Regions from separate parts of the Streptomyces araujoniae genome, predicted to be linked through region 2. Evidence: riboswitches for the same ligand, from Rfam matches in the RefSeq annotation. Region 2 holds a riboswitch; each other region holds the start of a gene.
The links. Region 2 has a riboswitch for cobalamin ahead of ACQ9ZG_RS06085 (cobalamin biosynthesis protein). Riboswitches for the same ligand answer to the same signal wherever they lie in the genome.
Positions count from the first base shown of each region.

Region 1 (7,000 bases), 1.2 Mb from region 2:
GGGTGAAGGCGTGCGCGCTGGTGCCGACCGTCGGGATCCCGTACCGGAACCCGGCCGCCAGGTCCGAGGTGGCGTCGAACCCGCCGACGTACGCCGCGCGGGCCGAGGCCACCGCCGACAGCTCGTGGGTGCGCCGCGCCCCCATCTCGATCAGCCGGCGCCCCCCGGCGGCGGCCGACATCCGCGAGGCGGCGGCGGCGATGGCGGAGTCGTGGTTGAGGATGGAGAGGATCACCGTCTCCAGCAGCACGCATTCGGCGAAGGACCCCTCGACCCGCAGGAGCGGGGAGCCGGGGAAGTACACCTCGCCCTCCGGGTAGCCCCAGATGTCGCCGCTGAAGCGGTAGTCCGCCAGCCACTGCAGGGTCGGCTCGTCCACGACGCGCTGCTGGCGCAGGAAGCCGATCATCTCGTCGTCGAAGTGGAAGTTCTCCACCGCGTCCAGCACCCGGCCGGTGCCCGCGACGACCCCGTACCGCCGCCCCTCGGGCAGCCGGCGGGTGAACGCCTCGAAGACGGAGCGGCGGGAGGCGGTGCCGGCCTTGAGTGCCGCCTGCACCATGGTCAGCTCGTACTGGTCGGTGAAGAGCGCGGTCGACGGAACGCCGACCCGTCGCCCGAGGTCCGCTGAGTTCATGGCTGGGATGCTACCCCCTATTCGTCAAAGTGACGAGATGTGGGGTCCGTTTGTGCGCCGGACCCCTCCGGGTGGCAGCATGGGACAGGTGAGCGTTGCTACCCCCCTGGAGATCGAACGTCCCGATTCGGCCGAGGAGACCTTCGTGGTCCCCGAGCCGGACGTCCCGTGGGTGACGCTCGTCCACAACGACCCGGTCAACCTCATGAGCTATGTGACCTATGTCTTCCAGGCCTACTTCGGCTATTCGAAGGACAAGGCCCACAAGCTCATGCTGGACGTGCACCAGAAGGGCCGCGCCGTCGTCTCCAGCGGGAGCCGCGAGGAGATGGAGCGCGACGTCCAGGCCATGCACGGTTACGGGCTGTGGGCCACCCTCACCCAGGACCGCAACTAGCCCCCGGCCCCGGGGCCGCGACCGCCGCCCCGGCCTCCCTGCCCCGTCCGTCCCACCATCGGAGAATCCATGGCCGGCCATTTCGAGGCCACCCCGGGCGGCGGCGCGGCCGTCGCGCTCGACGAGGTCGAGATCTCGATCCTGCGCTCCCTCGCCGTGCAGCTGCTCGAACTGATCGGTCCGGGCGACACCCCCGCCGAGGGCGAGGACCCGCTCGCCGCGCTCTTCGCCGAGGGGCCCAGCAAGCCGCCCTCCGACCCGGCCCTGGCCCGGCTCTTCCCCGACGCGTACGGCGGCCCCGACGGGTCCGCCCCCGAGGGCGCGGGCGAGGAGGAGCTGCGCGAGCTGTCCGCCGAGTTCCGCCGCTTCACCGAGATGGACCTGCGCACCCGCAAGCGCGAGGACGCCCTCGCCGTCGTGCGGACGCTGGACGCCCTCTCGCCCGCCGGGGACGGCGCGGCCGTGCTCACCCTCACCGCCCTGGAGTGCCGCGCCTGGCTCGGCGCGCTCAACGACCTGCGCCTCACCATCGGCACCCGGCTGGAGGTCTCCGACGAGGACGAGGGTGAGAGCGGTTCGCTCTACCGGCTCCCCGACAGCGACCCGCGCAAGCCCATGGTGATGGCCTATCTCTGGCTCGGCGCGCTCCAGGAAACGCTCGTCGAGACCCAGATGCCGTAATCGGCGCCGCCCCCGTCCCGCGCCGGCCCGCGCCCACTCCGTTCGCTCAACGGACGCTCAGATCCGGGTAATGATCGCCCCAAGACATAAGCGCCTTTCCTGATGGATGGGGTTTCTTGTCCGCTTTTATCTGTGGGGTGCGCCACAGAATGTCCCATGGTGTCCTGTGACGGCCGTGATAAATCTTCACGATCGCCCGGGGACGCCACCCCTGTTCCCGGGGGTCGCCACAAGCCGGCCGAACGCCGGTGGCACTCCATCCATATCCGGGGGGATCAGGACCTGATCCGCGGCCTTGAGGGCGCGGATCGGCGTGGAGAAAGGCGCACCACACATGACATCGGCACAGGTCGACGAGGGACAGGCCGACAGCGGAAAGCCCGGCGCGGGCGCCGCGGCGGCGGAGACCGGTGGCGAGGGGTACCAGCGAGGTCTGGGCGCCCGTCAGATCCAGATGATCGCCATCGGCGGAGCCATCGGCACCGGGCTCTTCCTCGGCGCGGGCAAAGCGATCGACCGGGCCGGACCCAGCCTCATCCTGGCCTACTGCCTCGCGGGGCTGGTCATCTTCTTCATCATGCGGGCGCTGGGCGAACTGCTCATGTACCGCCCGGTCTCCGGCTCCTTCTCGGAGTACGCGCGCGAATTCATCGGCCCCTTCTTCGGATTCGTCACCGGCTGGACCTACTGGCTGTTCTGGGTCGTCACCGGAATCACCGAAGTCACCGCCGCCGCCACCTATATGACGTACTGGTGGGACATTCCCCAGTGGCTCTCCGCGCTCGTCTTCACCGTCATTCTGTACGGTGCCAACCTGATCTCCGTGAAGCTCTTCGGTGAGCTGGAGTTCTGGTTCTCCATGGTCAAGGTCACCGCCATCGTCGGCATGATCCTCATCTGCGCCGGCGTCCTGACCATCGGCTTCTCCGACGCGGGCGACACCGCGACCGTCTCCAACCTCTGGAACGACGGCGGGTTCTTCCCCAACGGCATCGGCGGCATGCTGATGACGCTCCAGATCGTCATGTTCGCCTTCCTCGCCGTGGAACTCGTCGGCGTCACCGCGGGCGAGTCCAAGGACCCCAGGACCGTGCTGCCCAAGGCCATCAACACCGTGCCGTGGCGCATCGCCGTCTTCTACGTCGGCGCCCTGATCATGATCCTGTCGGTCGTGCCGTGGTCCACCTTCAAGCCGGGCGTCTCGCCGTTCGTGAAGGCCTTCGAGGAGATGGGGCTCGGCATCGGCGCCGCCATCGTCAACTTCGTCGTCCTGACCGCGGCGCTCTCCTCCTGCAACTCCGGCATGTACTCCACCGGCCGCATGCTCCGCGACCTGGCCATGAACGGACAGGGCCCGCGCGCCTTCACCAAGCTCACGAAGAACGGCCTGCCGCTCACCGGGACCACCTTCTCCGCCGCCCTGATGCTCGTCGGCGTCTGGATCAACTACCAGTGGCCGGGCGAGGCGTTCAACTACGTCGTCTCCTTCGCCACCATCTCCGGCATGTGGGCCTGGATCATGATCCTGTTCAGCCAGATCCGCTACCGCCGCATGGCCGACCGGGGCGTGCTCCCGCACTCCTCGTTCAAGGCCCCGGGAGCCCCGTACACCAGCTGGTTCGCGCTCGCCTTCATCGGCATGGTCATCGTCATGATGGCGATCGACCAGGACGCCCGGATCTCGCTCTACTGCGCCCCGCTCTGGGCGCTCCTCCTGGGCGTCTCCTACCTGGTGCTCAAGTCGCGCGACCCGGAGAACACCGCCTTCGCCAAGCGCTGACCCAGGCTCCGGCGAGCACCCCACCCGCTCGCGTCGAGCACCGAACCCGAGGGCGGGCCCGTCGACCACGGGCCCTGGACCGGCCCTCCTCCCCAGGGCGTCCCGGCCGCTCAGCTCCCCCCACGGCCCCGGCGTCCACCATGCGGCCCTCCCCGTACCACCCACCGGTACGGAGAGGGCCGCATGCCTATCCTCTTGCCATGCTGACCATCACCCAGGCGCTCCACGACCAGATCGTCGCCCACGCCCGCGCCGACCACCCCGACGAGGCGTGCGGTGTGGTGGCGGGCCCGGCCGGGACCGGGCGCCCCGAGCGCTTCGTCCCCATGCTCAACGCCGCCCGCTCGCCCACGTTCTACGAGTTCGACTCCGGCGACCTCCTCAAGCTCTACCGCGAGATGGACGACCGCGACGAGGAGCCCGTGATCATCTACCACTCGCACACCGCGACCGAGGCCTACCCCTCCCGCACCGACGTGACGTACGCCAACGAGCCCGGCGCCCACTACGTCCTGGTCTCCACCGCCGACACCGACGGCTCGGGCCCCTTCCAGTTCCGCTCGTACCGCATCGTGGACGGCGAGATCACCGAGGAAGACGTGCAGGTCGTCGAGGCGTACTGAGCCGCGACGCTCCTCCCCGGGGGCCCCGCCGACCCTCCGGATCCGTCTGGCACACTGCACCCCAGACCCGAACACAAGGCAGCAGGAACCAGGAAGCCGGTGCGAATCCGGCACGGTCCCGCCACTGTGACCGGGCCCCCTCCCGTACGGACGACTCCCCGGTGGACGACTCCGCGCGGGAGGGCGGCCCGGAAGCCAGGAACTGGCCCGCCGCCTTCTCCCGCATCGACCAGGGGACGCGGAAATCCCCCGGAGAGGCCCCGCCATGTCCCGGCGCACCCCCGCGCTCATAGCCGCCGCCGTGCTGCTCCCGCTCGCCCTCACCGCCTGCTCCTCCTCGGAGAGCCCCGACGCCAAGGGCGGGCCCGAGGCCGCGGAGAAGAGCGACGGCTTCCCGTACACCGTCACCAACTGCGGTGTCACCACCACGTACAAGGCCGCGCCGAAGCGCGTGGTCACCATGAACCAGCACGTCACCGAGATCATGCTGGAGCTGGGCCTCACCAAGTCCCTCGTCGGCACCGCCTACCTCGACGACAAGGTGCTGCCGAAGTACGCCGAGGACTACGCCTCCGTCCCGGTCATCGCCAAGGAGTACCCCTCCTACGAGCAGGTCCTCGCCGCCGACCCCGACTTCGTCTACGGCGGCTACGCCAGCGCGTTCGCCGCGGGCGACGGGCGCGGCCGCGAGGCGCTGAAGAAGGCCGGCATCGAGACCCGGCTCAACACCGAGAGCTGCGCCGAGGCCGACACCCCGATGGAGACCCTCTACGGAGAGATCCGCGAGGTCGGCCGCACCTTCGGCGTCAGCGACCGCGCCGAGGCCTGGATCAAGCGGGCCAAGGCCGACAACGCCGCCACGGCCGAGAAGCTCAAGGACCTCAAGGCCCTCCCCGTCTTCGTCTACGACAGCGGCGACAAGACCGCGTTCACCGCGGGCGGCAAGGGCATCGGCAACGAGCTGATCAAGCGCGCCGGCGGCACCAACATCTTCGCCGACCTCGACAAGTCCTTCGGGGACGCCTCCTGGGAGAACGTCGTCGCCCGCAAGCCCGAGGCGATCGTGATCTACGACTACGGCTCCACCACCGTCGAACAGAAGAAGAAGCGCCTCCTCACCGACCCGGCCCTCGCGGACGTCCCGGCCATCAAGAACAAGCGCTTCGCGGTGATGCCGCTCTCCGACGCGGTCCTCGGCGTCCGCGTCCCCGCCGCCGTCGAGAAGCTCGCGGCCCAGCTCCACCCGGCGGCCACCACCCCGTGACCTGCCGCACCCCCGCACCGCGGCGGCTGCTCCGCTACACCCTGGTCGTCGGCGCCCTCGCCGCCCTCCTCGCAGCCGCCGTGGTCGCCGCCCTCGCCCTCGGCTCCGTCCGCATCCCGCCCGGCCAGGTGATCGACATCCTGACCGGGCGGGCGGAGGCGAGCCCGTTCCGCACGATCGTCCTGGACGTGCGGCTGCCCCGGGTCCTGCTCGGCATCGTCGTCGGCGCCGGACTCGCCGTCATCGGCACGGTCCTCCAGGCCCTCGTACGGAACCAGCTGGCCGACCCGTTCCTCCTCGGCGTCTCCTCCGGGGCCTCCACCGGCGCGGTCCTGGTGATCGTCCTCGGTATCGGCGCCTCCCTCGCCACCACCGTGACCATCCCGGCCGCCGCGTTCGCCGGCGCGCTGCTCTCCCTGCTGCTCGTCTACACCCTGGCGCGCGGCGGAGGCGGCCTCACCACCAACCGGCTCGTCCTCGCCGGGGTCGCCGTCTCCTACATCCTCTCCGCCCTCACCAGCCTGATCCTGGTCACCTCCGCCCGCGCCGACCACCTCCAGGAAGTCCTCTACTGGACCCTCGGCGGCCTCGGCGCGGCCCGCTGGGACATGCTCGCGCTCCCGACGATCACCCTGATCGCCGGTACGGCCGTCCTCCTCACCCTGGCCCGCCCGCTCGACCTGCTCCTGGTGGGGGAGGAGGGCGCGACCGTGCTGGGCCTGGACACCGCCCGCTTCCGGGCCGCCGTCTTCGTCCTCGCCTCGCTCATGACCGGGGCGCTGGTGGCGTACAGCGGGGCGATCGGCTTCGTCGGGCTGATGGTCCCGCACATGGCCCGGATGGCGGTGGGCGCCTCGCACCGGGCGCTGCTGCCGGTGGCCGCGCTCGGCGGGGCGGTGTTCCTGGTCCTCGCGGACCTGGCCGCCCGCACCCTGGCCGCCCCGCAGGACATCCCGGTCGGTGTGCTCACCGCGCTCACCGGCGGCCCGTTCTTCCTGTGGATGCTGCGGCGCCGGCCGGAAGGGGCGCCGGCATGAGCACCGTACGATCCGCCCCCGAGGACGGGGGCCGCGCCCGCACGACGACTGTCCGCACGCCCGAGGGAGCCCGCCCGTGACCACCCTGCGCACCGAGGCCCTCTCGTACGGGACCGGCGAGGGCCGCCACCTCGTCGACGCGGTCGACCTCATCGCCGCCGACGGCGAGACGGTCGGCCTGGTCGGCCCCAACGGCAGCGGCAAGACCACACTCCTGCGCTGCGTCTACGGCACCCTGCGCCCCACCCACGGCCGGGTCCTCCTGGACGGCGACGACCTCGCCACCCTCCCCGTGAAGTCCCGCGCCCGCCGCATCGCCACCGTCCCGCAGGAGAGCCACGCCGGCTTCGAACTGACCGTCGGCCAGGTCGTCGCCATGGGCCGCGCCCCGCACAAGCGGTTCTGGGAGGCGGACAGCGCCGCCGACACCGCCCTGGTCACCGACGCCCTGGAACGGGTCGGGATCGCCGCGCTCGAACCCCGTACGTTCGCCTCGCTCTCCGGCGGCGAACGCCAACGGGCCCTGGTCGCCCGCGCCCTGGTCCAGCAGCCCGCGCTCGTCGTCCTGGACGAGCCCACCA
Region 1 covers NZ_CP194070.1:2,658,947-2,665,946, reverse strand. Annotated here, with positions in the region: gene ACQ9ZG_RS11290 (nicotinate phosphoribosyltransferase) at 1-637, opposite strand, end outside; gene clpS (ATP-dependent Clp protease adapter ClpS) at 717-1,034, shown strand; gene ACQ9ZG_RS11280 (DUF2017 domain-containing protein) at 1,104-1,715, shown strand; gene ACQ9ZG_RS11275 (amino acid permease) at 2,050-3,495, shown strand; gene ACQ9ZG_RS11270 (M67 family metallopeptidase) at 3,696-4,118, shown strand; cobalamin riboswitch at 4,149-4,343, shown strand; gene ACQ9ZG_RS11265 (ABC transporter substrate-binding protein) at 4,384-5,382, shown strand; gene ACQ9ZG_RS11260 (FecCD family ABC transporter permease) at 5,379-6,419, shown strand; gene ACQ9ZG_RS11255 (ABC transporter ATP-binding protein) at 6,496-7,000, shown strand, end outside.
Region 1: linked by a shared signal. The riboswitch ahead of ACQ9ZG_RS11265 (ABC transporter substrate-binding protein) and the one ahead of ACQ9ZG_RS06085 (cobalamin biosynthesis protein) in region 2 are both predicted to bind cobalamin.

Region 2 (7,000 bases):
CGTCGGTGTCCCGGGAGGCGGAGACCTCCACGGTCAGCCCGAACCGGTCCAGCAACTGCGGCCGCAGCTCGCCCTCTTCCGGGTTCATCGTGCCGACCAGCAGGAACCGTGCCGCATGCCGTACGGAGACGCCCTCGCGCTCGACGTACGAGGCACCCATGGCCGCCGCGTCCAGCAGCAGGTCCACCAGGTGGTCGTGGAGGAGGTTGACCTCGTCGACGTACAGGATCCCCCGGTGCGCGTCGGCCAGCAGCCCCGGCTCGAACGCCTTCACGCCCTCCGAGAGCGCCCGCTCGATGTCCAGCGCCCCCACGAGCCGGTCCTCGGACGCGCCCACGGGCAGCTCCACGGTCCGCGCGGCCCGTGCCACTCCGGCCGCCTCCGCGTGCGGCCCGTCGGGACACGCCGGGTCGGGCGAGACCGGGTCGCAGGAGAACCGGCACCCCGGTACGACGGCGACCTCGGGCATCAGCGCGGCCAGCGCCCGCACGGCGGTGGACTTGGCGGTCCCCTTCTCACCCCGCACGAGCACGCCGCCGACGGCCGGACTGACGGCGTTCAGCAACAGCCCGAGCCGCAGGTCGTCCTGCCCGACGATCGCGGTGAACGGATAGGGCGTACTCACAAGGCCTCCTCGTCGACATGCTGTTCAGCTTCCTGCCCGAGCCCGGCGGACCCGGCATTCTCAAGCTCCGGGCCCTTTGACGCGGCGGACCCGGCATTCTCAACCCCCTGGTCCCTTGACGCGGCGGACCCGGGATTCTCAAGCTCCTGGTCCCTTGACGCCGTGGACCTGGGATTTTCAACCCCCTGGCCCCTTGACGCGGCGGACCCGCGATTCTCAAGCCCCTGGCCCTTTAACCCGGCAGACCCGGGATTTTCAACCCCCTGGCCCTTTGCCGGGGCGGACCCGGGATTTTCAAGCCCCTCCGGCGATTGAGGAGCGGGGTCCGGGGCAGTGCCCCGGCTCTCCGGCGCACCCGCACCCGCACCCGCACCCGCACCCACGTCCCCCGGCCCCGAAGGGGCCCCCGGCGGCACGAACGGCAACCCGCGCGGCGCGCCCCCCTCGATCAGCCGCCACAACGCGTCCGTGTCCGCGTGCTCCTCCACCAGATCCCCGAGCCGGTCCAACTGCTCCTCCCGCAGCACCCCGAAACAGGTGTCCGGCGCCGGTACGAACCGCCGCCCGGCGGCCCGGGCCACCTCCTCCAGGAACCGCCGCCGGAACGCATCGCTCTCCAGCGACCCGTGCCAGTGCGTGCCCCACACCGCCCCGACCCGGCAGCCGTCCAGGAACGGTTCCCCGCCCCGTACATCGGCCACCCCGTGGTGGATCTCGTACCCCTCCACCACCTCACCGAGCGCCGAACCCACCGGCCGCGCCAGCGTCTTGGCCCGGTCGAAGCGGACGCGTACGGGAAGGAGTCCCAGCCCGTCCACGACCCCGGCCCGCGACTCCACCTCGTCCTCGATGCGCTCACCGAGCACCTGGAACCCGCCGCAGATCCCCAGCACCGGACGCCCCTCGGCCGCCCGCCGCACCAGCGCCTCCGCGAGCCCGCGCTCACGCAGCCAGGCCAGCGCCTTCACCGTGCCGCGCGTGCCGGGCACGACGACCAGGTCCGCGTCGGCCAGCTCCTCGGCCCGGTCCACGAACCGCACGACGACGCCCGGTTCGGCGGCCAGCGCGTCCACGTCCGTGAAGTTGGACATCAGCGGCACCGCGCAGACCGCGACCCGCAGCACGTCCTCCCCGTGCGGCGGCGCCACGACCGACTCGCGCACCGCACCCCGCAGGGAGACCCGCAGCCCGTCCTCCTCGTCGATGCCGAGCCCGTGGGCGTACGGCAGCACCCCGTACGTACGCCGCCCGGTCAGCCCGTACAGCATGTCCAGCCCCGGCTCCAGCAGCGAGACGTCGCCCCGGAACTTGTTCACCAGATAGCCCGCGACCAGCGACTGGTCCTCCGCGCTCAGCAGGGCCGTCGTCCCGAAGAACGAGGCGAAGACCCCGCCCCGGTCGATGTCCCCGACGACCAGCACGGGGAAGCGGGCGGCCCGCGCGATGCCCATGTTCACGATGTCGGTGCGCCGGAGGTTGATCTCGGCCGGTGACCCGGCGCCCTCGCAGATCACCGCGTCGTACGTGGACCGCAGCTGCTCCAGGCAGTCCGTGACCGTCCCGAGCAGGGCCTCCTGACGGCCCCCGTGATACCCCCGGGCGCTCATCTCGCCGACCGGCCTGCCCATCAGGACGACCTGGCTGGAACGGTCGCTGCCCGGCTTCAGGAGCACCGGGTTCATCAGCGCCGTCGGCTCCACCCGGGCGGCCTGGGCCTGCATGGCCTGGGCGCGCCCGATCTCGGCGCCCTCGCGGGTGACGAAGGAGTTGAGGGACATGTTCTGCGCCTTGAACGGCGCGACCTTCACGCCCCGGCGCACCAGCCAGCGGCAGATGCCCGCCGTGACGACGCTCTTGCCCGCGTCGGAGGTCGTCCCCGCGACCAGCAGCCCGCCGCCGCTCATGCCCGCCCCCGTTCCCGTACCGCACCGCTCGATGCCGTACCGCTCGCGCCCACGCCGGTCATCCCCGCCCCCGCTTCCGTGCCCCGACCGAAAGCCCTGCGGTCGAAGGTCCTGCCCCCGAACGCCCTGCGGCCGACCGGTTCGCGACCAGGTGCCCGGCCACCAGCCGGCCCGCTACACAGACCCCCAGGGCCAGCGCGCCCACCCGCCGCGAGAGCCCGACGGCCCGCTCGATGTCGCTGCCCCGGACCTCCCGCCCGGACGCCCCGTTCAGCACCGGCCGGTGCTCCACGCGCCCGGCGTACGCGAGCGTGCCGCCCAGCCGTACGCCGAGCGCCCCCGCGAACGCCGCCTCCACCGGGCCCGCGTTCGGGCTCGGATGGCGGTGCGCGTCCGCCTGCCAGGCGCGTACGGCCTCCGCGGGCCGCCCGCCGGCCACCACGGCCAGCGCGGCGGTCAGCCGGGCGCCGGGCCAGCCCACCACGTCGTCCAGGCGGGCCGAGGCCCAGCCGTAGCGGCGGTAGCGGGGCGACTTGTGGCCGACCATCGCGTCCAGCGTGTTCGCGGCCCGGAAGCCGACGAGCCCGGGGACCCCGCCGATCGCGCCCCACACCAGCGCGCCCACGACGGCGTCCGAGGTGTTCTCCGCGACCGACTCCACGACCGCGCGGGCGATCCCCGGGCCGTCCAGGGCCTGCGGGTCGCGCCCGCACAGATGCGGCAGCCGCTCCCGGGCCACCTCCAGGTCCCCGGCGGCCAGCGCGCCCCCGATGGCGCGGGCCTCCCGGCCCAGCGACGTACCGCCGACGACCGACCAGGTGGTGGCGGCGGTCAGCGCGACGGCGAGCGCGGGGCGCCCCCGTACGGCACGGGCGGTCAGCGCGGCGGCCCCCACGGCGCCTCCGGCGCAGACGAGGGTGTGCAGCGCGCCCCGGCCCCGGTCGTCCCGCCACAGCAGCGACTCCACGCGCGCGGCCACCCGCCCGAAACCGGCGACGGGGTGCCCCCGGCGGGGGTCACCGAGCAGGGCGTCGGCGACGAGCCCGGCGGTGGCGCCGTACGCGAAGACGCGCCCGGCACGCAGAGGAGCGCGGCCGGCGCGTACGGGAAGGCGATCGGCGCGCAGAGGAGCGCGATCGGCACGCACGGGGTCAGGCCGTCGCGGGGCGGGAGGTTCCGGCGTACGGGAACAGCGGCACGTGCGGGAACGACGGCACGTACGGGAACAGCGGCAACGGCGGCTGCGGCGCTCGGCGGCCAGGCATGGCGTCAGGTCCTTAACTCAGGGTCCGCGCCCTGGTTCGACGTGTCCGGCGACGAGAGTCTCCTGGCTCCCGGATCCGCACGTCCCCCGGCCTTCCAGCCCGCGCGCGGCGGGCCGTGACTCCGGTGTGGGGGAGTGCTCCCCGGTGACAGTGGCGGGACCGCGCCGGATTCGCACCGGCTTCCTCTCCTGTCGCCGTAATGGCCCAGGCAGTCCACCACGCTGCGAGAACGGCCGTCAACTTGCTGTTGACCTGCGGAGGCCCGGTGTGCGCAGACGCACACGCGGACGCGCATCGGGCCGGACACACGGTGGTGTGTCCGGCCCGATGGAGTGCGTCGGCGCGGGTCAGGCGACGATCAGATAGATGCCGTACGCGACCGCCGCCACGCACGCCGCGAAGGCGGCGTACGCGCCGGTGCGCGCCAGCGCTGCCGTACCGCCGGAGGCGGCGGGGGTGTCGCTGTCGGCCGGGGCCGACAGCTTGGAGAGGGCGACGATGCCCAGGGTGAAGACGCCGACCAGTGCGACGGTGACGACGAGACTGACACCGAAGACGGAGGCGAGAGCTGCCCAGTCGATTTTCATGCGGATCTGTCCTTACACCGTGGCCGCGGGGCGGGGCGTGTCGTCGGGCGCCCCGGCCGGGGCCGGGATGGTGGTCGAGAGCTCGGAGACCGCACCGGCGGTGGGCGGCGGGGCGACCGCGGCCATGGCGGTGGTGACGACGCCCTGCGGCTCGTCCGCCGTCGTGTCGTCGGTGTCGTTGACGTTGGTGTGGTCGACCGGCTCGCGGCGCGAGGCCAGCCAGATGGCGAAGGAGCCGCCGACCAGGATGACCGCCGTGACGGCGATGCCCCAGGGGCCCTGCTTGGTGAGGAACTCGGCACCGGCGCCGACCAGGGCGGCGGCCGGGAGCGTCAGACCCCAGGCGACGAACATCCGGGTGGCGGTGGACCAGCGGACCACCCCGCCCTTGCGGCCGAGGCCCGCGCCCATGACGGCGCCGGAGCAGGACTGCGTGGTGGAGAGCGAGAAGCCGAGGTGCGAGGAGGCCAGGATGACCGTGGCCGCGCTGGTCTGGGCGGCGAAGCCCTGCGGCGGCTGGAGGTCGGTGAGGCCCTTGCCCATGGTGCGGATGATGCGCCAGCCACCGAGGTAGGTGCCGAGCGCGATGGCGACACCGGCCGAGACGATGACCCACATGGGCGGGTTGGAGCCGGGGGCCAGGACACCGCTGGTGACCAGCGCCAGCGTGATGATGCCCATCGTCTTCTGGGCGTCGTTGGTGCCGTGGGCGAGCGAGACGAGACCGGCGGAGGCGATCTGCCCGGCCCGGTAGCCCTTGGCGGTGGACTTCTGCTGGTTCGGGTCGGTGACGTTCCGGTTGATCCGGTACGTGAGCCGGGTGGCCAGCATCGCGGCGATCCCGGCGACCAGCGGGGCGGCGATCGCGGGCAGCAGCACCTTGGTGACGACGGTGCCGCCGTTGATCGAGGACCAGCCGGCCGACATCACGGCGGCGCCGATCAGACCGCCGAACAGGGCGTGGGAGGAGCTGGACGGAAGGCCCAGCAGCCAGGTGAAGAGATTCCACAGGATGGCGCCGACGAGCGCCGCGAAGATGACCTCTGTTCTGATGCCGTCTTCGTTGACGATCCCGCCGGAGATCGTCTTGGCGACCTCCACCGACAGGAACGCGCCGATCAGGTTGAGAACGGCGGACATGGCCACCGCTGTCTTGGGCTTCATCGCGCCGGTCGAGATGGTGGTCGCCATCGCGTTGGCGGTGTCGTGGAAACCGTTCGTGAAATCGAACACGAGAGCTGTTACGACCACAATCGCAAGCAGCAGCGTGATGTGTTCCATTTACCCAGGCAATCGTTCGACGTCAGTGGCTCGTGGACCGTAGGCAACCTGAGTGAACGGAAGATGAACTGGGCGGGGCGCTGTGGTGTCCCCAAGCGGAGTGCGCCGGTTCCGTTTGTGTGCGCGAGGGGCTGTGCAGGGTCCCTGGGGCACCGCCTGGGCTGCCCTTTACCCCTCGTTGGCGAAGACTTTGACGGACGGTCCCGGGCCCGGAAGAGATCCCCGTCACGTGGGGGATCACGTTCCGCTTCCGGGCCGTCACCCCTACGCTCGCCCCATGAGCGAGCAGCAGCCGGAATCCGTCGCCCGGGCCTGGCGGAAGGTGGTCGAGACCGCCCGCCGCAGCGCCGCCGACGGGCTGGTCGTCGGCACCTCGGGCAATGTCTCCGCCCGGGTCGGGGACCTGGTCCTGGTGACCCCCAGCGGGGTGCCCTACGACCGGCTCGGACCGCGCGACGCGGTCGGCGTCGGCCTCGACGGCCGCCAGGTCCTCGGGAGGCTCCGGCCGACCAGCGAACTCCCCCTCCACCTCACGGTCTACCGGGAGACCGACGCGGCCGCCGTGGTCCACACCCACGCCGTGCACGCCACCGCCGTCTCCACGCTCGTCACCGAGGTGCCGCTCGTGCACTACGCGGCCGCCGTCCTCGGCGGCCCCGTCCGTACCGCCGCCTACGCCCGCTACGGCACCCCGGAGCTGGCCGACGCCATGCTCACCGCCCTCCGCGGCCGCACCGGCTGCCTGCTCGCCAACCACGGCACCGTCACCTACGGAACCACTCTCGACCAGGCCTACGAGCGCACCGCCCAGCTGGAGTGGCTCTGCCGCCTCTGGCTCACCGCGAACGCCGTACCGGGCCTGAGCCCGTCCCTGCTCAGCCGCGCCCAGCTCGACGAGGTGACGGAAGCGCTGAAGGGATACGGACAGCAGGACTGACGCCCCGCACCCCGTCGCTCCCCGCCCCGGCCCTTCACACCCCGGCCCTCCCGGCCCCCCGGCCTCCCCGCCCCGGTCCTCCCCGCTTCCGGCCCCGCGCCCCTCGGCCGTCCGGCGGCCCCCGGTCGGCCGGGGGAGTGGGCGCGGCACCGGACGGACCCCGCCCACTGGCACCACGCCGCCCGCCCCACGACACTGAAGCGGTGCGCCCGGCAACTGCGACGGCAACGGCCGTCACCACGATCCTCGGCGCCGGCGCGGCAGCGGTCGCGGCCGGCCGGTACGCCAGCGACGCCGCCCTCAAGGCGGCCCCCGGACGGCCCCTCCCCGCCGACCGCAGGCTCACCGTCCACGCCACGGCGCCCGGCCGGATCACCCTGACCCGCTCCCTCACCGCGCTC
Region 2 covers NZ_CP194070.1:1,433,069-1,440,068, reverse strand. Annotated here, with positions in the region: gene ACQ9ZG_RS06095 (putative cobaltochelatase) at 1-625, opposite strand, end outside; gene ACQ9ZG_RS06090 (cobyric acid synthase) at 622-2,529, opposite strand; gene ACQ9ZG_RS06085 (cobalamin biosynthesis protein) at 2,588-3,613, opposite strand; cobalamin riboswitch at 3,851-3,979, opposite strand; gene ACQ9ZG_RS06080 (hypothetical protein) at 4,142-4,381, opposite strand; gene ACQ9ZG_RS06075 (inorganic phosphate transporter) at 4,394-5,662, opposite strand; gene ACQ9ZG_RS06070 (class II aldolase/adducin family protein) at 5,940-6,599, shown strand; gene ACQ9ZG_RS06065 (alpha/beta hydrolase) at 6,803-7,000, shown strand, end outside.

Region 3 (7,000 bases), 4.0 Mb from region 2:
TTCCACCCCACCGACCGCCGCGTCCTCTTCGGCCACCACTTCGCCGCCATCGCCGGGGCCGGTCCGCTGGTCGGCCCGGTGCTCGCGGCCCAGATGGGGTATCTGCCGGGCACGATCTGGCTCGTCGTCGGCGTCATCTTCGCCGGTGCCGTCCAGGACATGGTGACGCTGTTCTTCTCCACCCGCCGCAACGGCCGTTCGCTCGGCCAGATGGCGCGTGACGAGATAGGTCCGGTCGGCGGGATCGCCGCCCTGATCGCCGTCTTCATCATCATGATCATCCTGCTCGCGGTCCTCGCGCTGGTCATCGTGAACGCGCTCGCCCACTCCCCGTGGGGCGTCTTCTCCATCGGCATGACGATCCCGATCGCCCTCTTCATGGGCGTCTACCTGCGCATCCTGCGGCCCGGCAAGGTCAGTGAGGTCTCCCTCATCGGCGTCGCGCTGCTGCTCCTCGCGATCGTCGCGGGCGGCTGGGTGGCCGAGTCCTCGTGGGCGGACTTCTTCACCCTGGAGCCGGGCACGCTGGTCATCTGGATGATCGTGTACGGGTTCCTCGCCTCCGTGCTCCCCGTCTGGCTGCTGCTCGCCCCGCGCGACTACCTCTCCACCTTCATGAAGGTCGGCACGATCGCGCTGCTCGCCCTGGGTGTGGTGGTCGCGCTGCCGACCCTGAAGATGCCCGCGGTCACCGACTTCGCCTCCAGCGGCTCGGGCCCGGTCTTCGCCGGTTCGATGTTCCCGTTCGTCTTCATCACCATCGCCTGCGGCGCCCTCTCCGGCTTCCACTCCCTGGTCTCCTCCGGCACCACGCCGAAGATGGTCCAGAAGGAGACGCAGATCCGGGTGATCGGCTACGGCGCCATGCTGGTCGAGTCGTTCGTGGCGATCATGGCGATGATCGCGGCCTGCATCATCGACCCGGGGCTGTACTTCGCCATCAACGCACCCGTCGGTGTGATCGGTGACAGCGTCCAGTCCGCCTCCGAGGCCGTCGCCAACTTCGGCTTCACCATCACCCCGGACGCCCTGGCCCAGGCCGCCAAGGACGTCGAGGAAGCCAGCCTGCTCTCCCGGACCGGTGGCGCCCCCACCTTCGCGCTCGGCATGGCGGAGATCTTCTCCGCGGTGATCGGCGGAACGGCGATGAAGGCGTTCTGGTACCACTTCGCGATCATGTTCGAGGCGCTCTTCATCCTCACCACCGTCGACGCCGGAACCCGGGTCGGGCGCTTCATGCTCCAGGACATGCTGGGCAACGCCTACAAGCCGTTCCGCGAGGTCAGCTGGAAGCCGGGCGTCTGGTTCGCCAGCGCCGTCGTGGTCGGCGGCTGGGGCTACTTCCTCTGGGTCGGCGTACACGACCCGCTGGGCGGCATCAACCAGCTCTTCCCGCTCTTCGGCATCGCCAACCAGTTGCTGGCCGCCGTCGCGCTCGCCGTCTGCACCACCCTGCTGGTGAAGTCCGGCCGCCTGAAGTGGGCCTGGGTCACCGCCGTACCGCTCGCCTGGGACGTGGCGGTCACCCTCACCGCGAGCTGGCAGAAGATCTTCTCCCCGGACGTGAAGGTCGGCTTCTTCGCCCAGCGCGACAAGTACCAGGCGGGCATCGACGCGGGCGAGGTGCTGGCCCCCGCCAAGTCCATGGACGACATGCGGACCATCGTCACCAACTCCACCGTCGACGGGGTGCTCTGCGCGCTCTTCGCCCTCCTCATCATCGTCGTCCTCGTGGACGCCGGCCGGGTCTGCTACAAGGCCATCCGCGACCCGGAGACCGTCAAGCTCCACGAAACGCCGTTCGTGCAGTCGAAGTTCGTCGCCCCGGCCTCGCTCTTCGCCACCAAGGAGGAGAAGGCCGAACTGGCGGAGGCCGGAGTCGGCCCCGAGGGCGGCCTGCGCAAGGAGCCGGCCGGGACGGGGAGCCGGACATGACCGTCGCAGACGTCCGGCGGGTGGCGGGGCGGATCCGTTTCTACGTCCGCGAGCTGACCGGCGAGGCCGCGTACGACCGCTATGTGGCGCACGCCAGGTCACACGATCCGGACGCGCCGGTGATGAGCCGCCGCGCCTTCGAGCGCAGCCGTACGGACGCCCGCGAGGCGGACCCCCGCGAGGGCTTCCGCTGCTGCTGACCCCTGTCGGCCGATCGGGGCCGCCGCACCCCTTCCGGGGCGCGGCGGCCCCTTTTCGCGCCCCGGGCGAGCCCGTCCGCCGTTCGGTCCCCCGGTGCGCGGAGCCCCGACCGTACGAAAGGATGTGCCCATGGCATCGCACATCCGGCGGCCCCGGCTCCGCCCCCTCCTCCTGGCCGCGGCCCTGGCACTGGCGGCGGTCACGGGCTGCGGCACCGCGCCGGCGCCCGGTTCGGAGCCGGCGGCGGAGCGGAGCCCTTCGGCCGGACCGGTGCCCGACCGGGCGGAGCTGGAGGCGCGGGCGGGCGCGGCGCAGCTCGTCACGGACCATGTCTGGGTGACCGGGGCCGCGGGCTACGCCCTGGCGCGCCAGTCGGTCGGGGTGCTCGGTGACGACGGGTTCGGCAGCTCCTACACCGCGCCGGACGGCGGTCTGTTCCAGCTGTCGGTGGAACGCCGCCCGCACGCCGTGGCGGAGTGCACGGGTGCCGCCGCGCCCGCCGGCGGCACGGAGCCCCCGGAGACGTGCGAGCGGGACGGCGAACACTGGTACCGGGCCACGGAGTCGGACCACGCGTACGCCCGGGAGCGGGGCGGGCTCGTGATCACGGTGAGCGGGGCGCGCGAGAGGGTGGACCGGGCGACGCTGCGGTCGGCGGCGCGGGCCGCCCACCGCGCCGACGACCACGAGCTGGACCGGGTGCTGCCGCCCGCCGGGGGCGGCTTTGGACAACGGCCCGTCGAGCGCGGCGACCTGCCGCCGGTGGGCGACGGTGCCCCGGACAACGAGGTGGGAGCGAGCGGCTGATGGATCTGACGATCAGGGTGGCGGAGCCCGCCGAGTACGCCGTACTCGGCGAGATCATCGCCGAGGCCTACCTCGGCGACGGTCTGCTGGACGGCCCGGCGGACCCCTACCTCCTCAAACTGCGGGCGGTGGCACAGCGGGCGGCCGAGGCCGAGGTGCTCGTGGCGCTCGACGCGGACGGGGTGGTGGTCGGGGGTGTGACGTATGCCGCTCCCGGCACTCCGTGGCGCGATATCTCCGGTCCGGACGAGGCCGAGTTCCGGATGCTCGCCGTGGCCCGCGCCGGGCGGGGACGGGGCGTGGGAGAGGCGCTCGTCCGGGCGTGCGTCGAGCGGGCCCGGTCCGCCGAGGGCGTCCGGGGGCTGGTGCTGTCGACGCAGCCGGCCATGCTCCCGGCCCATAGGATCTACCGTCGGCTCGGCTTTCTGCGGACCCCTGAGCGGGACTGGGAGCCGGTTCCTGGCCTGCGCCTCATGACCTTCCGGCTGGAGCTGGAGACGGCCTCCTGAAGGGCGCAAGCAATCAACGCGACACAACATGTGGGGGCCGCATCATCTGGCGGCCCCCACATGTATGCTCGACCTCGCTGTCGCCGCAGGGGAATCCGGTGCGAATCCGGAACTGTCCCGCAACGGTGTGATCAGTGTGCTTTTGCACACCCGAAGTCCGAAGACCTGTCGACAGTACGTCCGGCTCGCCCGAACCGGACGGTAGACGTCCGGGCCTCGCGGATGGGCCGGTGGACGCCGTAGCAGTGCTGCCTTGTCAGGCATCGTGCTGCCCGGTTTCCCCGCTCGCCGCCGGCCCCCAGCCGAGCGAGGGAAAGCCCAGTGACCATCGCGCCCGCCGATCCGGTTTCAGCCACCGAATCCGCTGCCTCCACCGCGTCCGGAGAAGGCACGACCGACGGACCCGGGACCGCCCTGCTGCGGACCCTGACCGACCTCACCGTCGATCTGCCCGACACCGACCCCGGACGGGTCGCCGCCTCCGCGCTCCGCGGGCGCAACGCCCGCTCCGACGAGGCCGAGTTGCGCACGCTGGCCACCGAGGCGGCGGCGGGCCTGATCTCCGAGGACCCGGCGTACTCCAGGCTCGCCGCCCGGCTGCTGACCCGGACGATCGCCGAGGAGGCCGCGAGCCAGGGCGCCACGTCCTTCTCCGCCTCGGTCGCCGTCGGCCACCGCGAGGGCCTGATCGCGGACCGCACCGCCGCCTTCGTGGAGCTGCACGCCGAGGCGCTGGACGCGCTGGTGGAGCGGACGCTGGCCGAGGGCGCGGACGACCGCTTCGGCTACTTCGGCCTCCGTACGCTGCACAGCCGTTACCTGCTGCGCCACCCGCTCACCCGTCAGGTCATCGAGACCCCGCAGCACTTCATGCTGCGCGTGGCCGCGGGCCTCGCCGAGGACGAGTCGGTGCGCGCGCTGGACGAGGTCGCCGCGCTCTACGGGCTGATGAGCAAACTGGACTACCTCCCCTCCTCCCCCACGCTCTTCAACTCCGGCACCCGGCACCCGCAGATGTCCTCCTGCTATCTGCTGGACTCCCCCAAGGACGAGCTGGACTCGATCTACGACCGCTACCACCAGGTGGCGCGTCTGTCGAAGCACGCGGGCGGCATCGGCCTCTCCTACTCCCGTATCCGCGCCCGGGGTTCGCTGATCCGGGGCACCAACGGGCACTCCAACGGCATCGTGCCGTTCCTCAAGACGCTGGACGCCTCCGTGGCGGCGGTGAACCAGGGCGGCCGGCGCAAGGGCGCGGCGGCGGTCTACCTGGAGACCTGGCACGCGGACATCGAGGAGTTCCTGGAGCTGCGCGACAACACGGGTGAGGACCAGCGGCGTACGCACAACCTCAACCTGGCGCACTGGATCCCGGACGAGTTCATGCGCCGCGTCGACGCGGACACCGAGTGGTCGCTGTTCTCCCCCGCCGACGTGCCCGAGCTGGTCGACCTGTGGGGCGACGAGTTCGACGCGGCCTACCGCGCGGCCGAGGCCAAGGGCCTGGCCCGCAAGACGATGCCGGCGCGTGAGCTGTACGGCCGGATGATGCGGACCCTCGCCCAGACCGGCCAGGGGTGGATGACGTTCAAGGACGCCTCCAACCGGACCGCGAACCAGACCGCCGAGCCGGGCCGGGTCGTGCACTCCTCGAACCTGTGCACGGAGATCCTGGAGGTCACCAACGACGGCGAGACGGCCGTCTGCAACCTGGGCTCGGTCAACCTGGGCGCGTTCGTGGCCAACGGCTCGATCGACTGGGAGCGCCTGGACGCCACCGTCCGTACGGCCGTGACCTTCCTCGACCGGGTCGTCGACATCAACTTCTACCCGACCGAGCAGGCCGGGAACTCCAACTCCCGCTGGCGGCCGGTCGGCCTGGGCGCCATGGGCCTCCAGGACGTCTTCTTCCAGCTGCGCCTGCCGTTCGACTCCCCGCGGGCCCGCGCCCTCTCCACGCAGATCGCCGAGCGCATCATGCTCGCGGCGTACGAGGCCTCCTGCGACCTGGCCGAGCGCTCGGGCCCGCTGCCCGCGTGGTCGGAGACGCGTGCCGCGCGCGGTGTGCTCCACCCCGACCACTACGACACCGAGCTGAACTGGCCGGAGCGCTGGGACGCCCTGCGCGCCCGGGTCGCGAAGACCGGCATGCGCAACTCGCTGCTGCTCGCCATCGCGCCGACCGCGACGATCGCCTCGATCGCCGGTGTGTACGAGTGCATCGAGCCGCAGGTCTCCAACCTGTTCAAGCGCGAGACGCTCAGCGGCGAGTTCCTCCAGGTGAACGCCTACCTGGTGGACGAGCTGAAGAAGCTCGGCGTGTGGGACGCCCGCACCCGTGAGGCGCTGCGCGAGGCCAGCGGCTCGGTCCAGGGCTTCGCCTGGATCCCCGAGGACGTGCGGGCGCTGTACCGCACGGCGTGGGAGATCCCGCAGCGCGGTCTGATCGACATGGCGGCGGCCCGTACGCCGTTCCTCGACCAGAGCCAGTCGCTCAACCTGTTCCTGGAGACGCCGACGATCGGCAAGCTCTCCTCGATGTACGCGTACGCCTGGAAGCAGGGGCTGAAGACGACGTACTACCTCCGCTCGCGCCCGGCGACCCGGATCGCCCGTGCCGCGTCCGGCCAGGCGGCGGCCGCCGCCCCCATTCCCGTACAGCAGGCGACGGCTCCCGACGCGGACGCCATCGCCTGCTCCCTCGAAAACCCCGAGTCCTGCGAGGCCTGCCAGTAATGAGCACCACGAACAACGAGAAGAACCTGCTCGACCCGGGATTCGAGCTGACCCTGCGTCCCATGCGGTACCCGGACTTCTACGAGCGCTACCGGGACGCGATCAAGAACACCTGGACCGTGGAGGAGGTCGACCTCCACTCGGACGTGGCCGACCTCGCCAAGCTGTCGCCGGGTGAGCAGCACATGATCGGCCGGCTGGTGGCGTTCTTCGCGACCGGCGACTCGATCGTCTCCAACAACCTCGTGCTGACGCTGTACAAGCACATCAACTCCCCCGAGGCGCGGCTGTACCTGTCGCGGCAGCTCTTCGAGGAGGCCGTGCACGTCCAGTTCTATCTGACGCTGCTGGACACCTACCTGCCCGACCCGGACGACCGGGCGGCGGCGTTCGACGCGGTCGAGGAGATCCCCTCCATCCGCGAGAAGGCGCAGTTCTGCTTCAAGTGGATGGACTCGGTCGAGACGATCGACCGCCTGGAGACGAAGGCCGACCGCCGTCGCTTCCTGCTGAACCTGATCTGCTTCGCGGCGTGCATCGAGGGGCTGTTCTTCTACGGCGCCTTCGCGTACGTCTACTGGTTCCGCTCGCGCGGCCTGCTGCACGGCCTCGCCACGGGCACCAACTGGGTCTTCCGTGACGAGACGATGCACATGAACTTCGCCTTCGAGGTCGTGGACACCGTCCGCAAGGAGGAGCCCGAGCTCTTCGACGACGCGCTCCAGCAGCAGGTCACCGACATGCTGAAGGAGGCCGTCGAGGCGGAGCTGCAGTTCGGCCGCGACCTGTGCGGCGAGGGTCTGCCGGGCATG
Region 3 covers NZ_CP194070.1:5,395,895-5,402,894, reverse strand. Annotated here, with positions in the region: gene ACQ9ZG_RS23410 (carbon starvation CstA family protein) at 1-1,935, shown strand, start outside; gene ACQ9ZG_RS23405 (YbdD/YjiX family protein) at 1,932-2,135, shown strand; gene ACQ9ZG_RS23400 (hypothetical protein) at 2,266-2,943, shown strand; gene ACQ9ZG_RS23395 (GNAT family N-acetyltransferase) at 2,943-3,452, shown strand; cobalamin riboswitch at 3,505-3,639, shown strand; gene ACQ9ZG_RS23390 (ribonucleoside-diphosphate reductase subunit alpha) at 3,774-6,188, shown strand; gene ACQ9ZG_RS23385 (ribonucleotide-diphosphate reductase subunit beta) at 6,188-7,000, shown strand, end outside.
Region 3: linked by a shared signal. The riboswitch ahead of ACQ9ZG_RS23390 (ribonucleoside-diphosphate reductase subunit alpha) and the one ahead of ACQ9ZG_RS06085 (cobalamin biosynthesis protein) in region 2 are both predicted to bind cobalamin.

Region 4 (7,000 bases), 5.3 Mb from region 2:
GCCAGAACGCGGCCGACGCCCTGCCGCCCGCGCGGGCGTCCTCGTAGATGGACCGGATGTCGCCGCCCGCGCACAGGCCGCGCTCCCCGGCGCCGGTGAGGACGACCGTGGCCACCGCCGGGTCGTGCTCCCACCGGTCCAGGGCCGCCGCGATCGTCCCGACCATGTCGTGGGTGAGGGCGTTGAGCGCCTTGGGCCGGTTCAGGGTCACCACCCCCGTACGCCCCTCGGTACGGACGACGACGTGCTCCTCGGTCATCGCAGGGCTCCCGTCAGACTCCGGGCCACAATGACGCGCATGATCTCGTTGGTCCCTTCCAGGATCTGGTGGACCCGCAGGTCCCGGACGATCTTCTCGATGCCGTACTCGGAGAGATAGCCGTAGCCGCCGTGGAGCTGGAGCGCCCGGTCGGCGACCGCGTACCCGGTGTCGGTGGCGAACCGCTTGGCCATCGCGCACAACTCCGGTGCCCCCGGCGTCTTCCGGTCCAGCGCCTCGGCGGCCTGCCGCACCAGCGCCCGGGCGGCGGCCAGTTCGGTCGCCATGTCGGCCAGCCGGAACTGCAGCGCCTGCGCCTCCAGCAGCCGTGCCCCGAACGCCTCCCGGTCCGCGAGATGGGCCAGGGAGCGGTCCAGCGCGCTCTGCGCCCCACCCAACGAGCAGGCGGCGATGCCGAGCCGGCCGCCGTTGAGGCCGTTCATCGCGATCCGGAAACCCTCGCCCTCGGCGCCCAGCATCCGGTCGGCCGGGACGCGCACACCGTCGAGCACGACCTGCCGGGTGGGCTGCGCGTTCCACCCCATCTTCTTCTCGTTGGCCCCGAACGACAGCCCCGCGTCGTCCCGTTCGACGAGGAACGCGGAGATCCCGCCGGGACCGCCGTCACCCGTGCGGGCCAGCACGATGTAGAGGTGCGCGGCACCCGCCCCGGAGATGAACTGCTTCGTCCCCGTCAGGACGTAGTGGTCGCCGTCGCGCTCGGCGCGGGTGCGCAGCGCCGCCGCGTCGGAGCCCGCGCCCGGCTCGGTCAGGCAGTAACTGCCCAACTGCTCCATGGTGCACAGCTCCGGCAGATACCGGGCGTGCTGCGCCTCGGTGCCGTACCGGTCGACCATCCAGGCGACCATGTTGTGGATCGAGAGATATCCGGCGACCGACGGGCAGCCGGTGGCCAGGGCCTCGAAGACGAGGACCCCGTCGGAGCGGGACAGCCCGGAGCCGCCCACCTCCTCCCGTACGTACACGCCTCCGAGCCCGAGGTCCGCCGCCTTCCGCAGGACGTCGACGGGGAAGTGCTTCTCCTGGTCCCAGGCCACCGCGTGCGGGGCCAGGTGCTCCTGGGCGAAGTCGAGTGTGGTCTCGACGACCGCGAGCTGGTCGTCGCTGAGCAGGGTGGTCACAGCGGTCATCCCATGGTCGGAATCGTGAAGCTCGCACCGTCCCGGATCCCGGAGGCGGGCCAGCGCGAAGTGACGGTCTTGGTACGGGTGTAGAAGCGGATGGCGTCCGGACCGTGCTGGTTCAGGTCCCCGAAGCCGGACCGCTTCCAGCCGCCGAACGTGTGGTAGGCCACCGGCACCGGGATCGGCACGTTCACGCCGACCATGCCGGTGTCGACCCGGCGGGTGAAGTCGCGTGCGATGTCGCCGTCGCGGGTGAAGAGGGCGACGCCGTTGCCGTACGCGTGCTCCGAGGGCAGCCGCAGCGCCTCCTCGTAGTCCGCCGCGCGGACCACACAGAGCACGGGCCCGAAGATCTCCTCCTGGTAGATCCGCATGTCCGGGGTGACCCGGTCGAAGAGCGAGGCGCCCGCGAAGAACCCGTCCTCGTGGCCCCCGAGGGTGAAGTCCCTTCCGTCCACGACCAGTTCGGCGCCCTCCTCGACACCGAGGTCGACATAGCCCCGCACCCGGTCCACCGCGTCGCGGCCCACCAGCGGCCCGAAGTCGGCGTCCGGGTCGTCCGAGCGGCCGATCCGCAGCTCGCCGATCCGCTCGGTGAGCCTGGCGACCAGCGCGTCGGCGGTGGCCTCACCGACCGGCACGGCCACCGAGATCGCCATGCACCGCTCGCCCGCCGAGCCGTACCCGGCCCCGATCAGCGCGTCCACCGCCTGGTCCAGATCGGCGTCCGGCATCACGATCATGTGGTTCTTGGCCCCGCCGAAGCACTGCGCCCGCTTCCCGTGGGCGGCGGCCGTCGCGTAGATGTGCGCGGCGATCGGCGTCGAGCCGACGAAGCCGAGCGCCTTGACGCGCGGGTCCTCCAGCAGGGTGTCCACGGCCTCCTTGCCGCCGTTGACGACGTTCAGGACCCCCGGCGGAAGCCCGGCCTCCAGGAAGAGTTCGGCCAGCCGCAGCGGTACCGAGGGGTCGCGCTCCGAGGGCTTGAGGATGAAGGCGTTGCCGCAGGCCAGGGCGGGCGCGGCCTTCCAGAGCGGGATCATCGCCGGGAAGTTGAACGGGGTGATGCCCGCGACCACGCCGAGCGGCCGGCGCAGCGAGTGCACATCGATCCCGGCGCCCGCGTTGTCGGTGAACTCGCCCTTCAGCAGATGCGGGACACCGGCCGCGAACTCCACCACGTCCAGACCGCGCGCGATGTCGCCGTGCGCGTCGGCCACGGTCTTGCCGTGCTCGGAGGAGAGCAGCCGGGCCAGGGAGTCCTTCTCCTTCTCCACGAGCTGGAGGAAGCGCAGCAGCACGCGGGCGCGGCGCTGCGGGTTCCACTCGCCCCACTCCCGCTGGGCCTCGGCGGCATCGGCGATGGCGGCCTCGGTCTCGGACCGGCCGGCCAGCGGCACCCGGGCCTGCACCTGCCCGGTGTTGGGGTCGTAGACATCGCCGTACGTGCCCGAGGTGCCGGGCGTGTGCTTGCCGCCGATGAAATGGGTGAGTTCGCGGACCATGGAAACCTGCTCTCGTCGGTGAGATCGTCAGGAGAGATCCGGGGATGGCGCACGGCTGCCACCGGCCCGCGCACCGGTCGGGTGCACGGGGGCGCGGAAGGGCTGCCGCCAGGGGGGACGCGAAGGGCGGGGCCGTCAGGGGGCGGGGAGAACCGCTCGCCGGGACGTGCCCGCGGGGCCGTGGGTGCGGACCGGTGCCATGCGTGTCTGCTCCATCCTCGTGGAAACACGGAACTATTCCCGTGGCCGGTATCCTGACTCCCGGATCAGCGCGCGCCCTCGTGCCTTCCCGACGGCTGGTTCGCCGTCAGTGGCGTGTCCTGCGAGGACGGACTCCCCGGTCACAGTGGCGGGACCGCGCCGGAATCGCACCGGCTTCCCTGACACCACGGGCCTTCGAGGCGCCCGGCACGATGCCGGTCGCCTCTCTGCTCACGAACATATAGTTGGACGTCCTAGTAAGTCCACCCCGCCTCGCTCCGACACGGACGCGCCCTCGCCCCGGGCCGGGTCCTGCCCGCGCCGGTCGGTGCCGACGGCCGCCCCGCCCCCTGCCCGGGCCGGCGGCCCGCCCTGGCATGATCGGCCGACATGAGCGACGCACCACCACGCCACATCCTCGTCATCGGCATGGGCGCCGGTGACCCCGACCACCTGACGCTCGCCGCGATCAAGGCGATGCGCCGGGCGCAGGTCTTCTTCGTGCTCGGCAAGGGCCGCGAGAAGGAGTCCCTCACCCGGCTGCGACGGGACATCCTGGCCGAACACCTCACCGGCCCCTACCGGGTCGTCGAGGCCGAGGACCCCTGGCGGGACCGCACCCAGGACGACCGGGGGCGCTACACCTCGGCGGTCCACGACTGGCGCCACCGCCGCGCCGACATCTGCGAGCGCCTGATCGCCGAGGAGCTGGCACCGGGGGAGTGCGGGGCCTTCCTGGTCTGGGGCGACCCGTCCCTGTACGACAGCACCCTGGCGATCCTGGAAGACATCCGGGACCGGGGGACGGTGGAGTTCGGGCATGAGGTGATCCCCGGCATCAGCAGCGTCTCCGCCCTCGCCGCCCGCCACCGTACGTCCCTGAACCAGGTGGGCCGCCCGATCCGCATCACCCCCGGCAGGCGGCTCGCGGAGGGGTTCCCGGACGACGACGGCGACATCGTGGTGATGCTCGACGGCCACGAGAGCTTCACCCATCTGACGGGCCGGGGGCTGTGGATCTACTGGGGCGCCTACATCGGCACCCCGGACGAACTCCTGGTCTCCGGCCCGCTCGACGAGGTCGCGGACCGGATCAGCCGCGTGCGCGCCGAGGCCCGCGAACGGCACGGCTGGATCATGGACACGTACCTGCTGCGTCAGGGGCCGGGCGCGTCGGGCGGCGCCTGAGGCGGTGAAGCCGCCCGTATCCGAGGCGGTGTCGGCCGCTGATGGGCCCCGGCCCGTGAGCGGGGGCCCGGACAAGGGGTGGCGGGCCGTGCGAGGCGCGGGCGGCGGCGCCGCACCTCGTCGTCGGGCCCTGCCGGGTCAGCTCCGGGACTCGTGCGCCCGGATCAGGCCGAGCCCGTGGCCGAGGCTCGGGCACTCGGCACTCAGCTCGTTGCCCCGCACCAGATAGTTGTCCACGCGCCCGTCGGTGGCGCGCTCCACGGCCCGGTACTGCGTGCCGTTCACCGTGATCGTCCAGCCGTCGCCGTCCTGGGCCCAGCCGACTGTCTTCTTCATGCAGCGCTCCCCTTCTCTCCTCGCCGCCGCGGGTCGGCGGCCGTGTATTGGCAAGAAGAACGGCCTGTGACGCTCAGTGGTTCCGGCTCGCCTACGCCATTCGGTTACATCTGTGTCACCGTGCCACCACGAGCTGACCGGAAGTCAGCGAACGGGCGAAGGGGAGCGGAATCCGGGCCGTCCGAAGCCGCCGGGCGCCCTCCCTGCGTGGCCCGTGTCTCATTTCACTGTCCGAAGTGTGAACAACGGTGTGCGCCCGGCGGTCGTCCGCTTAGGGTGACCGGTGCAGCTGGTTCGCCCCGTCAGCCGGACGGGAGCGTCGTAAGAGGGAACCCGGTGGGAATCCGGGACTGCCCCGCAGCGGTGAGCGGGAACGACCGCCGTCATACGCACTGGACCCGGACGGGTCTGGGAAGCGACGGCCACTAGGTGTCTGCCCCCGGCAGACGTGCCCGCGAGTCCGAAGACCTGCCCGTTGCCCGCACGCGACCGTTCGTGTGCGGAGTTCCCGGTGACCTCGTGGGCGGGTCGGCGTAACCGTCGGGTGGACGGACACGGTCAGCGTGTCGCGTTTCCGCCCGGTCCGTCACCCCTTCGCGTCCGCGTTCCGTCCCGGGAACAGCTGGAGACACGCTCGCGAAGGAGAGTCACGTGACAGCGAAGCCCGCAGCCGCGGCAGCACGGGCCACCGTGTACGGCTACCCCCGCCAGGGTCAGAACCGTGAACTGAAGAAGGCCGTCGAGGGCTACTGGAAGGGCCGCGTCGACGCGGGCGCCCTCCGGCAGACCGCCGCCGAACTGCGCCGGGGCACCTGGCAGCAGCTCGCCGAGGCCGGCGTCCACGAAGTGCCGACCGGTGATTTCTCGTACTACGACCACGTCCTGGACACCAGTGTCATGGTCGGCGCTGTCCCCGAGCGGCACCGCGCTGCGGTCGACGCGGACGCCCTCGACGGCTACTTCGCCATGGCCCGCGGCACCCAGGACGTGGCGCCGCTGGAGATGACCAAGTGGTTCGACACCAACTACCACTACCTGGTCCCCGAGTTGGGGCCGGACACGGTGTTCACCGCCGACTCCGCCAAGCAGGTCGAGGAGTTCAAGGAGGCCCTGGCGCTCGGCCACACCCCGCGCCCGGTCCTGGTCGGCCCCGTCACCTACCTGCTGCTCGCCAAGGCGGCCCCCGGAGTCGCCGCCGGCTTCGAGCCGCTGACCCTGCTGGATAGGCTGCTGCCCGTGTACGCCGAGGTCCTCGCGGACCTGCGGGCCGCCGGCGCCGAGTGGGTGCAGCTGGACGAGCCCGCCCTCGTCCAGGACCGCACCCCGGCCGAGCTGAACGCCACCGCCCGCGCCTACCGCGAGCTGGGCTCACTGGCCGACCGGCCGAAGCTGCTGGTCGCCTCCTACTTCGGCCGGCTCGGCGAGGCCCTGCCCGTCCTGGCCAAGTCCCCGGTCGAGGGGATCGCGCTGGACTTCACCGAGTCCGGCGCCGCCAACCTCGACGACCTCGCGGCGGCCGGCGGACTGCCCGGCAAGCGGCTCGTCGCGGGCGTCGTCAACGGCCGCAACATCTGGATCAACGACTACGAGAAGTCGCTCGCCACCCTCGGCACGCTCCTGGGCCTCGCGGACCAGGTCGACGTCTCCGCCTCCTCCTCCCTCCTGCACGTCCCGCTGGACGCGTCGGCCGAGCGGGACATCGACCCGCAGGTGCTGCGCTGGCTGGCCTTCGCCCGGCAGAAGACCGCCGAGATCGTCACCCTGGCCAGGGGGCTCTCCCAAGGCACCGAGGCCATCGCCGCCGAACTCGCCGCCAACCGCGCCGACCTGGCCTCCCGCGCCGACGCCCCCATCACCCGCGACCCCGCCGTCCGGGCCCGTACGGCGGCCGTCACCGATGCCGACGGCCGCCGCTCCCAGCCGTACGCCGAGCGGACCGTGGCCCAGCGCGCCCACCTCGGGCTGCCGCTGCTGCCCACCACCACCATCGGCTCCTTCCCGCAGACCACCGAACTCCGCACCGCCCGCGCCGACCTGAGGGCCGGCCGGATCGACGGGGCCGGGTACGAGGAGCGGATCAAGGACGAGATCCGCGAGGTCCTCTCCTTCCAGGAGAAGGCCGGGATCGACGTCCTGGTCCACGGCGAGCCCGAACGCAACGACATGGTGCAGTACTTCGCGGAGCAGCTCACCGGCTACCTCGCCACCCAGCACGGCTGGGTCCAGTCGTACGGCACCCGCTACGTCCGCCCGCCGGTCCTCGCCGGGGACATCTCGCGCCCCGAGCCGATGACCGTGCGCTGGACGGCGTACGCGCAGTCGCTCACCGAGCGCCCGGTCAAGGGCATGCTGACCGGACCGGTCAC
Region 4 covers NZ_CP194070.1:6,690,163-6,697,162, forward strand. Annotated here, with positions in the region: gene ACQ9ZG_RS28530 (enoyl-CoA hydratase/isomerase family protein) at 1-259, opposite strand, end outside; gene ACQ9ZG_RS28535 (acyl-CoA dehydrogenase family protein) at 256-1,410, opposite strand; gene ACQ9ZG_RS28540 (CoA-acylating methylmalonate-semialdehyde dehydrogenase) at 1,407-2,909, opposite strand; cobalamin riboswitch at 3,137-3,315, opposite strand; gene cobF (precorrin-6A synthase (deacetylating)) at 3,501-4,298, shown strand; gene ACQ9ZG_RS28550 (hypothetical protein) at 4,437-4,634, opposite strand; cobalamin riboswitch at 4,908-5,124, shown strand; gene metE (5-methyltetrahydropteroyltriglutamate--homocysteine S-methyltransferase) at 5,286-7,000, shown strand, end outside.
Region 4: linked by a shared signal. The riboswitch ahead of metE (5-methyltetrahydropteroyltriglutamate--homocysteine S-methyltransferase) and the one ahead of ACQ9ZG_RS06085 (cobalamin biosynthesis protein) in region 2 are both predicted to bind cobalamin.